Regions from separate parts of the Brevibacillus sp. AG162 genome, predicted to be linked through region 1. Evidence: predicted binding sites of a transcription regulator. Region 1 holds the regulator's gene; each other region holds the start of a gene.

Region 1 (4,700 bases):
ATGGCGTCTGATTTGAAAAAGCAAGTAGGAAAAAAGTCGGTCTTGCGCAAGCTAGATGTTGATAATGAGGTTGATTTTATCATCATGAAGGAATTTGCTGCCAAACGAATTCCTGTTTCATCGAAATTGGGCGTCAAGGATAGCGAGCATCTGTTGATGTTTTACTTTCTGCTCGTTTTTCGGGATGCGATTTATTATGTCGAAGAAGAGGATGTGATTGTCTTATTTGAACAAGAAGATGACCACCTGCATGTATTTGATCTAGTAAGTAAAAAACCAGTTGATATAGAAGCAGTCCTTTCTCATTTGGTAACGGCTGAGACAACGATCATTCATTTTCACTTTATGCCGGATAGTGAGAATGAAAAGATCCAATCTGCATGGATGACAACGACGGATGATGCCTTATTTGTTCGTCCCTCGTTAAAAATGGAGAGAGAGCATTTTCGTTTTCCGCTTACTTCACACGCATAAAAGGTTTGAAATGACACGTCAGGTGAAACAGTAAAGTAGAAGAGAAAAAGCAGACGTCCAGTATGGAAGGGTGTGAGGGGAAAAGCATGTGTGGCCGTTTTACTCTCGTAACGAACTTGGAAAAATGGAAGGAACGGTTCCAAATCGAAGTCATTCCATTTGATGCAAAGCCACGGTACAATATTGCACCGGGTCAGTTCATTCCAGCGATTATTGCTAATCGTGGCGAGCGACGTATGGGTCAGTTGAGATGGGGGTTAGTGCCGTCGTGGGCTGCCGATGAGAAGAGCAGCTACAAAATGATCAATGCGCGTTGCGAGACATTAAATGAAAAGCCCGCATTCAAACAGCTTTTCGCCCGAAAGAGATGCATCCTTCCTGCTGACAGCTTTTATGAGTGGATGAACGCCATTACAGGGAAGCAACCGATGCGGATCATGATGAAGACCGGGGAACCATTTGCTTTTGCTGGCCTGTATGATACGTGGACGAATCAAGAGGGAGAAAAAGTACATACCTGCACGATTGTTACGACAAAGGCGAATGAGCTCATGAAGAATATACATGAGCGAATGCCTGTCATCTTAAAGAAAGATGACGAGGACTTATGGCTTGATCGGGAGAAGTATGATCAGCTGCAGCTACAGTCACTGTTTACCCCCTATGATTCCAGCGAGATGACGGTGTATCCGGTATCTACCAAAGTGGGCAGTCCCAAAAATGATGATCCTTCCTGTATTCAAGAAGTAGACATCGGTTCTTTGTTCGAAGATTAATCCTTTCGCAGGAGCTGAATTCTTTGTCGTAATTCCTGGTCGGTTAACGGCTCCAATTGCAACAATGCCTCATAGGGATCATTACCCGGAATATGAAAGTATCGAGCAAATGCAGGCTCTGTTTTGATGCCGCTTTGCTTCAGAGATCTGATATGTTGGTACGCATCCAAGCCTCCTATGTCTAACAATCGTGCTTCAATGTCCATATGACGGTAGGCATTTTGCTTTTCGACAGCCACCGGTTGAGCAAACAATTCAAACCAAAAGTCAGCTGTGAAAAACGAGATAACGCACGTGGGAATACTTTTTACATCCAGGTATGTCACTTCAAATCCGGGCAAGCAGCCAAACGCTGTACGAACAGCTTGCTCAAACTGTTCCAGATCATGACTTTCGCAAATAATGTCTAGATCGCTTTCCTTGACATCAATGTCTAATGGGATGGTTCCGGCAAGCACTGGGCGGTAATCGGATAGTACTTTCATGATGTGCGTATGTTGAATCGCTGCCCACGCCGCTTTTTGGCGCATCGTTCCTCTGCCCAAGTAAGAGAGATCATGCCAATTTCTCATGAGACTACCTCCATGTCTACTTTCTTTTAAAATAGTTTAGACAAAAGTGAATAAGTACGCAACGAAATCGGTCATTACTCGTATACCTAGATGAAGGGAGTGTAGTGGATGGAAATATTTTTGTGGGTCGTGGTTGTGTTATTGTTCTTGCTAAGCATCGCAGGAATTTTTTTACCCGTTTTACCTGATACGATCTTGCTGTGGGCGGGCTTTTTGCTCTATCACTTTTTCATTGCAGATCCGGGAGCGGGATTGCCGGCATCCTTTTGGTGGGGAATGGTCGTTCTAAGCATTCTGCTATACGGTGCTGACTTACTGACGAACATGTACTTCGTGAAAAGGTACGGGGGGTCCAAGTGGTCGTCCGTTGCGGCTGCGGTCGGAATTATCCTCGGGATTTTCGTTTTCCCACCGTTTGGTATGCTGATCTTGCCGTTCGTATTTGTCGTTCTGGTAGAACTGATGGTACAGAAGCAGTCAATGGAGCGAGCAGTGAAAGCGGGCGTAGGCTCACTGATCGGATTTTTGGGCAGTGCGGTCGTAAAAGTCATTTTGCAAGTTACAATGATCATCTGGTTTTTTATCGCCAGATAACATACAGAAAACGAAAAGGACAGCCTCGGCTGTCCTTTTTTACGTGGAAACTAGTGAATGAGTCGATAGACACCGATGACTTTACCGAGAATGGTGACATGTTCCAGAATGATCGGTTCCATCGTGGCATTTTCCGGTTGGAGACGGAAGTGGTTCTTTTCTTTGAAAAATCTTTTGACGGTGGCTTCGTCTTCTTCTGTCATGGCTACGACAATGTCACCATTGTTCGCTACGTGCTGTTGGCGAACAATTACGTAGTCCCCGTCGAGAATCCCGGCATCAATCATACTGTTCCCGGAGACGCGCAGCATATAGACCTTGTCAGAAGTCACGATATTATCTGGAAGCGGGAAGTATTCTTCCACATCCTCAATGGCAGTAATCGGTTGTCCAGCGGTTACTTTTCCGATTACTGGCACACGGACGACAGAGTCTTCGAAATTGTCTTGAAAACGATCTTCATCTGATAGCAATTCGATGGCACGAGGTTTGGTAGGATCTCGACGAATGAGGCCTTTTTTCTCTAAACGTGCCAAATGCCCATGTACCGTTGAGCTGGAAGCTAGTCCAACAGCTTCTCCAATTTCACGTACAGATGGCGGATATCCTTTATCACGAACTTCCTTTCGTATGAACTCGATGATGGCTTGTTGTCTACTCGATAATTTTGACATAGAAAGACACCCCTGATTTCTCGAACATATTTTCCTATATTATACCATGGGAGCTTGCGTTCGACAAACATAAGTTCGATTATTTGTTGACATGAACATATGTTCTCATTTATCATGAGGTTACAAGTGATCAGAACGTATGTTTGTGAGGGGGCCATTATCATGAATTCATCGACAGTACGTAATCGTTTCGAGAAAAAAGAAGAACGCCGTGTTCGTTTTGGTATCACGAGAGGACAAGCTCTCTTGTTTCTTATTACATTTACTCTCTTTTTTTACTTGTTGACCGAACTAGTGTTTGCTTCTTCGCCAATGGAGGAGCCAAAGGGTAGAGAGGTAACTGTACAATCCGGAGATAGCCTATGGTCATTAGCTGTTCAATACAATACAAATCAGCATATGGATGTTCGTGACTATATAATAGAGATTAAGGATGCGAACGGTTTAGAGAGCAACAGGATTTACCCGGGTCAGACTCTCATCCTTCCTGATACCCCATAAGTGTTCGGCTGTCTTGCGGGATCATTCGTATGTGGTATAATGAAGCGGCACTACTACAGAGTGGGAGGAACCAGCAGTGGTATCTGACGCAGAAATTAAACGCATTAACGAATTGGTCAAAAAATCTCGCGAAGAAGGTTTGACCGAAGAGGAAAAGCTCGAACAAAAAGCATTGCGCCAAAAGTATATTGACGCCGTTAAGCTTTCATTGAAAGCAAATTTGGACTCCATCCGTTATGTGGAAGACCTTGAAGAAAATAAGCCAAAACAGTAAGATAACAATTACTGATACGACAGACATCCTCGCTTGAAGCTAGGGTGTCTTTTTCTGTAACATACATACGGTTTTGATAGCCAGGGGAGGGAAAGCGATGGCGTGGATAGCTGTGGCGGTTGGAGGAGCAGTTGGCTCTCTTGTGCGCTACCTATTGTCTTTGCTCGCGAATCAGCCGGGATGGCCGTGGGGAACCTGGATTGCCAATGTTTGTGGATCTTTGATCATCGGCATCTTGTTCGTGCTGGGGAAAGAACGCGACATTTTATCTCCAACGCTCTATCTCTTATTTGCAACGGGTGTCATGGGAGGATTTACGACTTTCTCTAGCTTCTCCTTGGAAGTGGTCTCTTTTTGGGGAGAAGGTCACCTGTTGCGTGGCACTTTGTACGCTCTTCTCAGTTTGGGAGTCGGCCTACTCTCTTGTGCGGTTGGAATATGGTTGGCTAGGCAATGGTCCTGATACGTTCAATGACACGATACATGTGAGGGGGAATGAATGTGAGTACACAGCATCGTGATTATGAATTGGAACAAAAAAAGCTGGATGAAACCATTTCAGCGATCGACGAAGAAATGGAGCAGCTTCGCAATGATATTCGCGAGGCAACGGATGACTATGTGAAACAGGTCGTGAACTATAAAAAGGCAAAGGATTTGCGCTACCTGGAAGATCAGGGTCGAGAGAAGCCTTATTTCGGCAGAGTGGATTTCTTGAAGGATGAAATCTACGAGCTGGATCAGGTCTACATAGGAAAACGAGGAATTGTACGTAGCGATACATTTGATTCTGTCGTCGTAGATTGGCGTGCGCCTATCGCCGGTCTTTATTACT
Region 2 (4,700 bases), 200 kb from region 1:
CATGCGTAGAGTGAGGTTCTTCCTATTTATATTTTGACGGAATGATTAAAATGAAAATTCTGTGATTTACTAACGAAGAAGAACTCCCTGACTGGGAGTCTATATTGGCTAGTGGTGATCATGATCGTAATGATGCGCGCGCTCTCGATCTCGATGGAGGTCGATACCGCGTAATTCACCCTTGGCTTTTTCCACAAGTACTTGATAATCTCTTACCACTTCTGTCAAGGTAGTAACTGATTCCTTGTAGTCGGGATCATTACAGATTCCATCTATCGCTCGATGGAGGTGATACATCTTATCTTCGGTTTTTCGGATAAATTCTACCCAATCCATTCCGTTCATAAAATACCTCCTTTCCGTCATAGGCTTTACTCCCGTGCGCGAAAGTATGCAAGATGAAATTGCGAATAAATGATGCGTATGCAATCTAATAATGAACTTTGGTCTTGTAACGATAATCTGTTCATGATAACATACCTCACATCAATAGCATCAAAGGACGAGACTTGAGGTGTATTAGATGAACGGGTTAGCCAAACTGAATCGATCGCTTGAGAAAATCATGCCCATACTAACGCCGAGTAGTGTTGCCATTGGGGTAATAGCCGGGACAAATTTGCAGCCATTTGCTTTTTTGTCTCCTTGGGTGTTTGCCTTCATGACATTTGCCGGCAGTCTGGGCTCAGGATTTAAAGAATTTGCAAAGGTACTGACCAGACCGCTCCCTTTAATCGTCAACTTGTTGATTCTTCATGCACTTATGCCGCTTATTGCTTGGTCAATGGCTCGGTTGTTTTATCCAGATGATATCCATGTCATCACGGGCTTTTTGTTGGCTGCTTTAATTCCCACAGGGATCACGAGCTTTTTGTGGTCATCAATATATTTCGGGAACATCGCACTGACGCTATCCATTATTTTGTTAGATACGATGCTCTCCCCATTAGTTGTTCCGATGGGGATGTCCTTGTTTTTAGGGGCAACAGTCGAGATGGATTTAGCTGAACTGATGAAGGGTTTGTTTTATATGATCGTGTTGCCATCGCTTGTCGGTATGCTGCTCAATCATTTATCAAATGGGAACGTCAAAAAAACGCTGGCACCCAAATTAGCGCCATTTTCTAAGATGGGAATGGGTGTTGTCGTCGCGATCAACAGCTCGATGGTCTCGTCTTACTTTCATATGATGGACGCTAAACTGGTAGGAATGGCGGTCCTTGTACTGGTAGTAGCCATTTTGGGTTATTTGATGGGGTGGGGGATCGCAAGGCTGTTCGGATGGGAGCGTGATGTGATCGTCACGTTAACCTTCAACAGTGGAATGCGAAACATTAGTGCGGGTGCAGTTATGGCAATCACGTACTTTCCTGCGCCTGTTGCTCTTCCCGTTGTTCTCGGTATGCTTTTTCAGCAAATACTGGCTTCTACCTTCGGAAAGTTTTTGGAGCTGGTTGAGAAAAGACCGCAGCATCAACCACAGGAATTGTCTAACTAAAGCAAGAGCCGTTTTCCTAAATCAATTGGAAAACGGCTTTTTTCTTACAGATTCTTTCCAAAGAACGAAGGATTTTTATCAAGAAGTGATTGAAAGTCCTATTCCACATCAAATCTTGGCTGAACAAATGGGGAGACTTTTACAGAGGAAACTTTCATAAGGCTATCATGGGTTCAAATGAAGAAATTGAAAAAAGGGTTGCGAACTTATGTTCGTAATCACTATAATGTAATTACAATTTCCCACATAGGATGAGTATCTGGATAATCAAATGTTCGTAAATAGGCGGGTGGAAAAGTGTGAATAACGGCAACCTTGATGTAACGGACAAAGAAAGAGAGGCATTTATGTACATGCTGCGAGATTCGGCAAGAGAGAATTATCCCTTGAATGTGAGCTGGTGTGTGTCCTTTGAGGGGGAGCGGGGGAATACGTGCAGCATGTGGGGTGTGGTCAAATGGGTAGACCCGAAGGCGAGACGTGTTCAATTAGCAAACCAAAAGGGCAGTCAATGGATCGATATGGAGAAGATTACCAATGTACATGCATAGGTGTGCGTATAGAACCCTTACGTGAAAATGGACTCATCGCTAGGGTTCTTTCCTTTCCGCACAAAGACGAGAGTATATATGTAACAAAACCTAACATAAAACACAGAAAATTCGAAAGTTTGTTTGACATTTGTTTTTTACATGTTAGAATATATTACATAGCATGCATTCTCTCCACTTCCTATTTTGACCCAGTCATTGGGTCCTTTTTTTTGCCTATGTTCATTTCTTCGGATAAGGCTTGCCATCCTCTTGAAATAACTTGCTTACCATTCCGTAGAGACGACCTGACATGTCAGGAAAAACAAAGGAGTATTCATTCGCTCCTTGATTCAGCAAGACGATCGGTGCTTCCACGATGTAGGGGATTTTCATTAGATCGAGCATCTTCTTATATTCCTCTACCTTGGAATGATCGACCGTATAATAAAATGATTTGGAAAAATTCATGCGAGCACGCTCCTTTTCCTTATTGTAGCATATCTACAGTCAGTCGTATAAATAGACATAATAAATGTTATGTAAACAAAATGATTTCCTCTCTCTAGTTATGAAGAGAGAAGATAGAAGATTCACAAAGACTTCTACCTATGTTAGAATGAAAGGCCAAAATTTTACCAATAGGAGAAAAATGATGATAATCAGCCAACAACTACTTTCTGTGAATGGGTTATCCTACACGATTCGCTCTGCAATGAAAACAGATGCACAACAGTTGTCGGACCTGCGACTGCAAATCGATGGGGAGACTGAAAATTTGGACAGAGAAAGAGGAGAGGCTTTCATCGATGTGCAAGGATTCGAACAGATCATCAATACGGATGCAGAAAGTCCAAGAAACTTGTTTTTAGTTGCTGTTGTACAGGATCGGATTGTCGGGTTTTCCAGATGTGCAGGTGTTTACTTAAACAGATTTGCCCACAAAGTAGAGTTTGGTGTATGCGTCCTACAAGAGTTCTGGGGTTACGGCATTGGGAAAAATCTTTTGCAAGAATCGGTTGCCTGGGCAGACGCCAACCACATTACCAAAATGACGTTGAATGTAATGGAAACGAATGAGAAGGCAATTGAGCTGTACAAACGGTTTGGCTTTGAAATCGAAGGGGTACTCAAAAACGACAAGGTTCTTTCCGATGGCAATTACTACAACACCGTTATTATGGGAAGATTCAAAAATGACCGGAGAGCGACATGATGAAAAAACTCCGCTAGCGTTAGCGGAGTTTTGTTGTCTGACCATTTGTTAAACAGTTGTTTAACTGCTGAAGAAGCTACGGCTGGAGTGCTTTCTTTTATAATGGGAGCTGCCGTAATGGGAATGTCCGTACCGATTGCTAGAGCTGTATTTTCTGCGATGCTTGTAATCGCTGCTGCTGTATTTCCGGTACTTGTGCGAAGATGAGTGATTACCGAGTAAATTTTTCAAAAGCTTCTTGAGCATATCAATCACTCCTAGTTAGGTTGGAAGTCTATTCCGTATAAGTATATACGAATATGTTGGAGAATCGTTTCATTATTTTTCTGCGTTTTCGTGAAAGGCTGAACCGATCAGATCAATCCGGTTCGTCCATACTCCCCCTGTAAAGCTTTCAGGCACTCGTTTTAAATCAGTCGGAACATCAAAGCCTTGCGACACATCTCCACTGCCTGCGACTAGGATCACGCGGGTGTCATTTGCTTCCATTCTTGCCATGAAACGATTCGGCCAACCCCAGAGCCATGGGGCAATTTGATCAGGAATATGCAATTGGGTTTGCGCACAGGCTTCTGGTACATATCCAGACCAACCTGCTGCGATGTACGGAATCAGGCAGCTTTTCATTGTCGCCACAGACATCACGCGCAGCTGGGGCAGTTGTTGTTTCAATGTCTCGATTGGCTTGTCACCACCATAAACAGAGAGCTGTGCCAGTCGTTCGGCAGGCAATGCTGCCAAAACATCCGCCAACGCTTTCCCCTCGAGTGGGTCATTGCTTTTGATATGGATAAGCAGCGAGCGATCGGGGAATGTTTGTAGCACATCATCGAGAGAGGGCATCATGCCGATCCCTTTTCCGCGGAAGGGAAAAGTTTTTCCTTCATCCGCTGTGTAGTTGTAGCCAATGTCGAGCTGTTGTAATTCGGCCAAGGTATAATCTCTCGTGACACCGGTACCGTTTGTCCGACAGTCGAGCGTCCAGTCATGAAACACGGCGAACCGATTGTCTTTGGTCCATTGTACATCGAGCTCGACAACGTCCGCGCCTGCATCAAAAGCCGCCTGCATGGAAGGAATCGTATTTTCCAGGTACGGATGCTCCGGTGGATAAATCCGTTCCGCCGTACAAGTTTCATTGGTGATGTTCTCCATATGAAAGGTTTGTGCCATCCCGCGATGAGCAAGTAAAAAAGGCTCGCCTTCTGGCTCTTTTGCAAGATAAGAGCTGTTGTTAACAAACAGGAAAGCGATGAAAAGAAGGGGAATCCAGATACGTTTTCGCTGGAACCATTTCTTTCGTGGTTGATCTCGTTGTTTTGTCATGATGGGATACCGCCCCTTCCTTAAAATCCTCTGTCCATTGTAGCAAAACGCAAGGGAGGAAGGTACATCCTTTGGGAGTAGGGCTTGGGGCTTGGCATCATTCGAAAAGACTGGCACAATAGACGGAAGA
Region 3 (4,700 bases), 350 kb from region 1:
GCATATTGGAGCAGCATCGCCAGGCTCGTTACCTCACATCCATATTTCAGTTCTGGTTTCTGGTTGATGATCGGAACGTCCAGAATCATTTTCGCTGGTCTCGCTTTCTGTTCCGTGTCTAAAGAGGATGGCGTCTTTTCCTGCTGCATGCGTGCATGCGGAACGGAAAGCTGGGATTGTTCCATTCCCTCCTGCGGAGCCGTACAGCCTGAAGACATTGCGAGCAAGGCGGCCAAAAACAGTTTCCCTGTCCTTTCCAATTCGTGACACTCCTTTGGATGTTTGTCAAAGGGTTCCCGACTAGACAGGGTCTCATGTATGGAGCACCTAGAAAACCGCTGCCAGCTCCACATGCAGCAGTCGGGCAAAAGGAACCCAGTGAATCTCGGAGCCTGCCCGAAGTTTGAGGCGTCGCGCTGCTTGATCAATATGGATAACGTGGGCGGACAGGCGTCGCGGCTCTCGCCCGTCATAATAGGTCAGCGTCAGGATGCTCTCTGTCTGGAACGCCTGCCATACCAGCTCGCTCAATGCACTGAGCTGCTCCTGATCCAGCTCGGGCGGTACATAGCGGCGCTCTTCTTCCTTTATGCGCAAATACATTTCCCGATGCTCCGGCAGTACAAACCGACTGGCCACGAATACATTTTCCTTTTTGGACACGCGTTTTTCCCTCATCGCTTGTTCTCTCCTCGCTGTTCATATCGGGTCCACAAATGGACGAGCTCCTGACACTCTGCCCGCAATACCTCAATCGTATAGATCGCTTCTCGCACGTACCCGCGTTGTCGATAGTGGACGACATACATATGTCCCTGACGTCGTGAGCTGACGACTGTGCACCCTCGCTGACTCAAGATGCGACGCAGCTGGTGATGCTGTCGTTCCGCCCACCGCGAAAGCTCATCGAACATCATCTGATAAGAAAACTTCAACGGCACAATCCGCATCTGCCCCAGATCGGCCATGACTGCCCGAAACAAAATGCCAAATAAAATATACTGGCGTATCAATTCCTGCTCGTCTGACACCATGGGCTCCGTCACTTGTAGTGTCCTCCGATCTTACGTGCGCGCTCTTTCGCCTGTCCCGCTTCCATGACAGAGGCAGCACGCAAAATCGCGTCCTGACCGTATCGGCTCCGGATGTCATCCATTGCTTGTGCCAGCGAACGCCGCTTGTGATTATCCGTAAACAGATTCAGCTGAACGACGTTGTCAGGGACAAGCTGCCCCAAATTGACTCCGATACTGCGGACGGGCGTTTCCTGCCAGTGACGGTCAAACAGAAAGCAGGCCGCTTCGTACAAAGTCATGGCATCATTCGTCTGTTCCGTGAGCTTCATCTGCCGTCCAAAGCCCATTCCAGCAGCCAAATCGGCTCCACGACAGCCCACAGACAGAACGGAGCCCATCAGCTCCTTTTTCCGCGCCCGACGGCACACTTCCTCGCACAGCTCGAGCAGCACTACTTTGATTTCCGCTGCGGTATGGTAATCCCGAGGCAACGTCATGTGATGACCGATCCCTTTTTGTGAATCATAGGAATCCAAAGCCACAGGCGAATCATCGATTCCGTGAGCCGTGCGCCACAGCACTTCCCCATTCACTCCCCAATGTCGGGTAAGGATGGCTGGCCTCATATCTGCAAGCTGCCCGATCTGATAGACGCCCATTCGATGAAAATGACGCTTCATGCGTGAGCCTACCCCGAACAGCTTTTCAATCGGAAGCTTCCAGAGCGTATCCGCTAACGTTTCCCGCTTGAGCCAAAAAACGCCTTCTTCCCGTTTCTTGGCGAAATTGTCGCAGGCCATCTTGGCCAGTACCTTGTTCTCCCCGATGCCTACCCGACAGTTGATTCCCGTCTCCATCCAGACGCGCTGCCGAATTTGTGCAGCCATCTGCAACGGATCACCAAACAGATGGACGCTGCCTGTCACGTCGAGAAACTGCTCGTCGATCGAGTACGGCTCCACCTTGTCAGTAAATGCCTCGAATATGCGAGTGATTTGCATGGAGATGCGAATGTACATCTCCATGCGCGGACGAACAACGACGAGCTGGCGACACTTTTGCTGCGCCTGCCACAGCGCTTCAGCCGCGACCACTCCGTATGACTTGGCAATCGGACACGCTGCCAGCACGACTCCGCTGCGCCGCTCTGGATCACCCGCGACGACAATCGGTTTGTTTCGCAGCTCTGGATTGGCCCCTTTCTCGATACTGGCATAAAAGCTCTGCATGTCGATCAAAAACACGATCCGCTTGTTCGCATTGGACACACGATCATCCCCTAAATAAGAACTTATGTTCTCTTGTTGCTTTGTTCTTATTATAGCAAACAAACGTTCGCTTTTATGCCTGTCTCGGGTAAAAAAAAGTTGGTAATTATTTCTTCCCGGATAAGCACACATCGGTAGGGGTTCCGCAAGCGAAAGCGAATCCAATAAGGGGTTACTTTTTCATGACTGGAATCCAAATTTCGCTTCGGAAGGTTGGTGATGAAGTGTCTTTATTTTCGTTCCACAAAATCTCTGGACCCTCAGCCTGTTCATAACCGGAGGACAAAAACCATTCCGAATAAATCCGGGCCCAGACATCTTGCAGCGTGTCGGGGAAAGGACCTACGACTTCGAAGACGGCCCAGGTGGAAGCAGAAACCTCCAGTGCTGTCAAATTTTCCGGACATTCCTTTGTGGTGGCTACGCCAATATAGTGATCGAGCTCGCCATATTCCAGCCGACCTTCTGAAAAGTTCGTCGATGCACTAAGCAATCCTAATGGTTCAACATCGGATAGCGATTTCAATTGATGAATCGTCCCCATATCGAGCGAAGCCCACATGGCCGCAATCTCCGGATTGACCCCGTGATAAATCAACGGGACTCTTTTTTTCAAACCAACAATGCGAAATGCCTCTTTTTCTTCCATACGGTAGTTCATGGCACTGCCTCCTTTAATGGATAGATGAAAGGTCATTCGCGGATAAGCCTTCAAGGAATGGCCAATGTGTCTGGCTTCTGTCGGAGTGACTCCATGCACATTCTGAAAAGCTCTGGCAAAGGAATCAGCCGATCCGTATCCGTATTTGATCGCAATGTCAATAACCCGCTCGTTGCTGTCCGCAAGCTCAAAAGCTGCAAGCGTAATACGCCGACGCCGGATGTATTCGGATAGCGGAACACCAGCGAGAAAAGAAAACATCCTTTTGAAGTGATACTCGGAGCAGCAAGCCACCCGAGCGATTTCTTTGTAGTCAATCTCGCTTGTCAAATGGGCTTCGATGTAGTCCAGAGCCTCATTCAGCTTTGCAAGCAAATCCATGGTAATGACCTCCCTTTCTCCCTCAGAATAGCAGATGCAAAATCGGGCGATCCGACATTTCGTGCACGATTATGACGGGTCGACCTTGTGAAAAACACCTATTGAAAGGAGCTTTATCACAATGACAACCACTTCCCCCCTACTACCCAAAATCGGAGCCATTTTTGTAGCCGTCAGCGACATCGAGCGCGCACGCGACTGGTACTGCCGTCTATTGGGCATTCCCGCAGACGGTGAGATTATGTTCGGGCATCTATACTGCATTCCCTTGCAAAGCGGACTGACACTCATTCTGGACAGCAAAATCTTTCCGAAGCGCATCACAGATGATGCTCCTTTGTTTCATTTCAACACACAGGATATTGAAGCCTCTTATGCATTTCTCAAGGAGAGCGGAGTCGAAGTCGTCGTTCCTATCCAGCATGGCCACTGGTTCAACTTCCGCGATCCCGACGGCAATCTGATCATGGTAAGCCAATGTTAAACGGAAGAGGAGATACACGCATGACCATCCACTTGCGCCGCACTACACCGGCAGACATTCCCTTCGTTTTCGAAGTAGAAAATGCGCCAGAGAATACCCTGTTCATTATTCCGTGGAGCGAAGTTCGGCACCACAACGCTCTTGGCGACCCGGACATCCTCCATATGATTGCCGAAAAAAAAGAAACAGGCCACCCCGTCGGCTACGTCATCATCGCCGGGCTGACCAATCCTCATCAAAGTATTGAACTTATGCGTATTACGATCGCAGCGAAGGGGGAAGGCTACGGTCGCAACATCCTGCGTCAGATCAAGCATTGGGCATTCATCGAGCAAAAAGCCCATCGACTCTGGCTGGATGTAAAAGAAACGAACGACCGCGCCCGCAGCCTTTACCTATCGGAAGGGTTTCACATAGAGGGCACCTTGCGCGATTGCCTGAAATCGGGGGATACTTACGAATCCTTGATCATTTTATCGATGCTGGCAACGGAATATGACGCCTAGGGGGCAAATGCGTCCGGAGTCGTGACATACAGCCATTTTCCGTCGTTGCTAGCTCCCAAAATCGATACACTTGCTGGCAGTCCTTTCACCAGCACAGATTGTTGCTTGCGATCAGCATCGAACAGGAAGAGCGACGACAAAGACTCCGCTCCCTGCTCAGCTTTTTCCCAATCGATATAAACCAAATGGTGAGTGCCTGGAATCCATATCGCTTCTGGCTTCATTTCCATCAGTTTAACGTTGCCCTTAAACACCCCTGCATTCCAATACATTTGATAGGCGCCATCTGTCGACTGGATATAGCCAGACCACGCTTCTTTGGGAACCGGTGGATTCCAGCTGATCACCTTGCCTGACTGCCAATCGTAGCGTTGACGGAGCTCT

What was found. The regulator LexA, encoded in region 1, represses DNA repair genes until DNA is damaged. The targets are predictions, from matches to a motif close to CGAACATATGTTCG.
Region 2: FB479_RS04640 (YolD-like family protein) is a predicted target of LexA. The motif match lies at 1,700-1,713, and genes of this name have one in related genera.
Region 3: FB479_RS02100 (DNA polymerase IV) is a predicted target of LexA. The motif match lies at 2,341-2,354, and genes of this name have one in related genera.

Annotation. Positions count from the first base shown of each region.
Region 1 covers NZ_VFNO01000001.1:786,586-791,285, forward strand. The annotation lists gene FB479_RS03855 (GNAT family N-acetyltransferase) at 1-474, shown strand, start outside; gene FB479_RS03860 (SOS response-associated peptidase) at 561-1,250, shown strand; gene FB479_RS03865 (DUF4269 domain-containing protein) at 1,247-1,822, opposite strand; gene FB479_RS03870 (DUF456 domain-containing protein) at 1,931-2,416, shown strand; gene lexA (transcriptional repressor LexA) at 2,467-3,090, opposite strand; gene yneA (cell division suppressor protein YneA) at 3,253-3,591, shown strand; gene FB479_RS03885 (DUF896 domain-containing protein) at 3,668-3,865, shown strand; gene crcB (fluoride efflux transporter CrcB) at 3,963-4,328, shown strand; gene FB479_RS03895 (HelD family protein) at 4,367-4,700, shown strand, end outside.
Region 2 covers NZ_VFNO01000001.1:984,007-988,706, forward strand. The annotation lists gene FB479_RS04630 (hypothetical protein) at 109-345, opposite strand; gene FB479_RS04635 (bile acid:sodium symporter family protein) at 524-1,498, shown strand; gene FB479_RS04640 (YolD-like family protein) at 1,798-2,049, shown strand; gene FB479_RS04645 (hypothetical protein) at 2,272-2,499, opposite strand; gene FB479_RS04650 (GNAT family N-acetyltransferase) at 2,684-3,244, shown strand; gene FB479_RS04655 (hypothetical protein) at 3,305-3,490, opposite strand; gene FB479_RS04660 (glycerophosphodiester phosphodiesterase family protein) at 3,563-4,570, opposite strand.
Region 3 covers NZ_VFNO01000001.1:440,901-445,600, reverse strand. The annotation lists gene FB479_RS02115 (C39 family peptidase) at 1-218, opposite strand, end outside; gene FB479_RS02110 (YolD-like family protein) at 328-678, opposite strand; gene FB479_RS02105 (YhjD family protein) at 675-1,046, opposite strand; gene FB479_RS02100 (DNA polymerase IV) at 1,043-2,284, opposite strand; gene FB479_RS02095 (AraC family transcriptional regulator) at 2,457-3,326, opposite strand; gene FB479_RS02090 (VOC family protein) at 3,448-3,810, shown strand; gene FB479_RS02085 (GNAT family N-acetyltransferase) at 3,831-4,316, shown strand; gene FB479_RS02080 (hypothetical protein) at 4,313-4,700, opposite strand, start outside.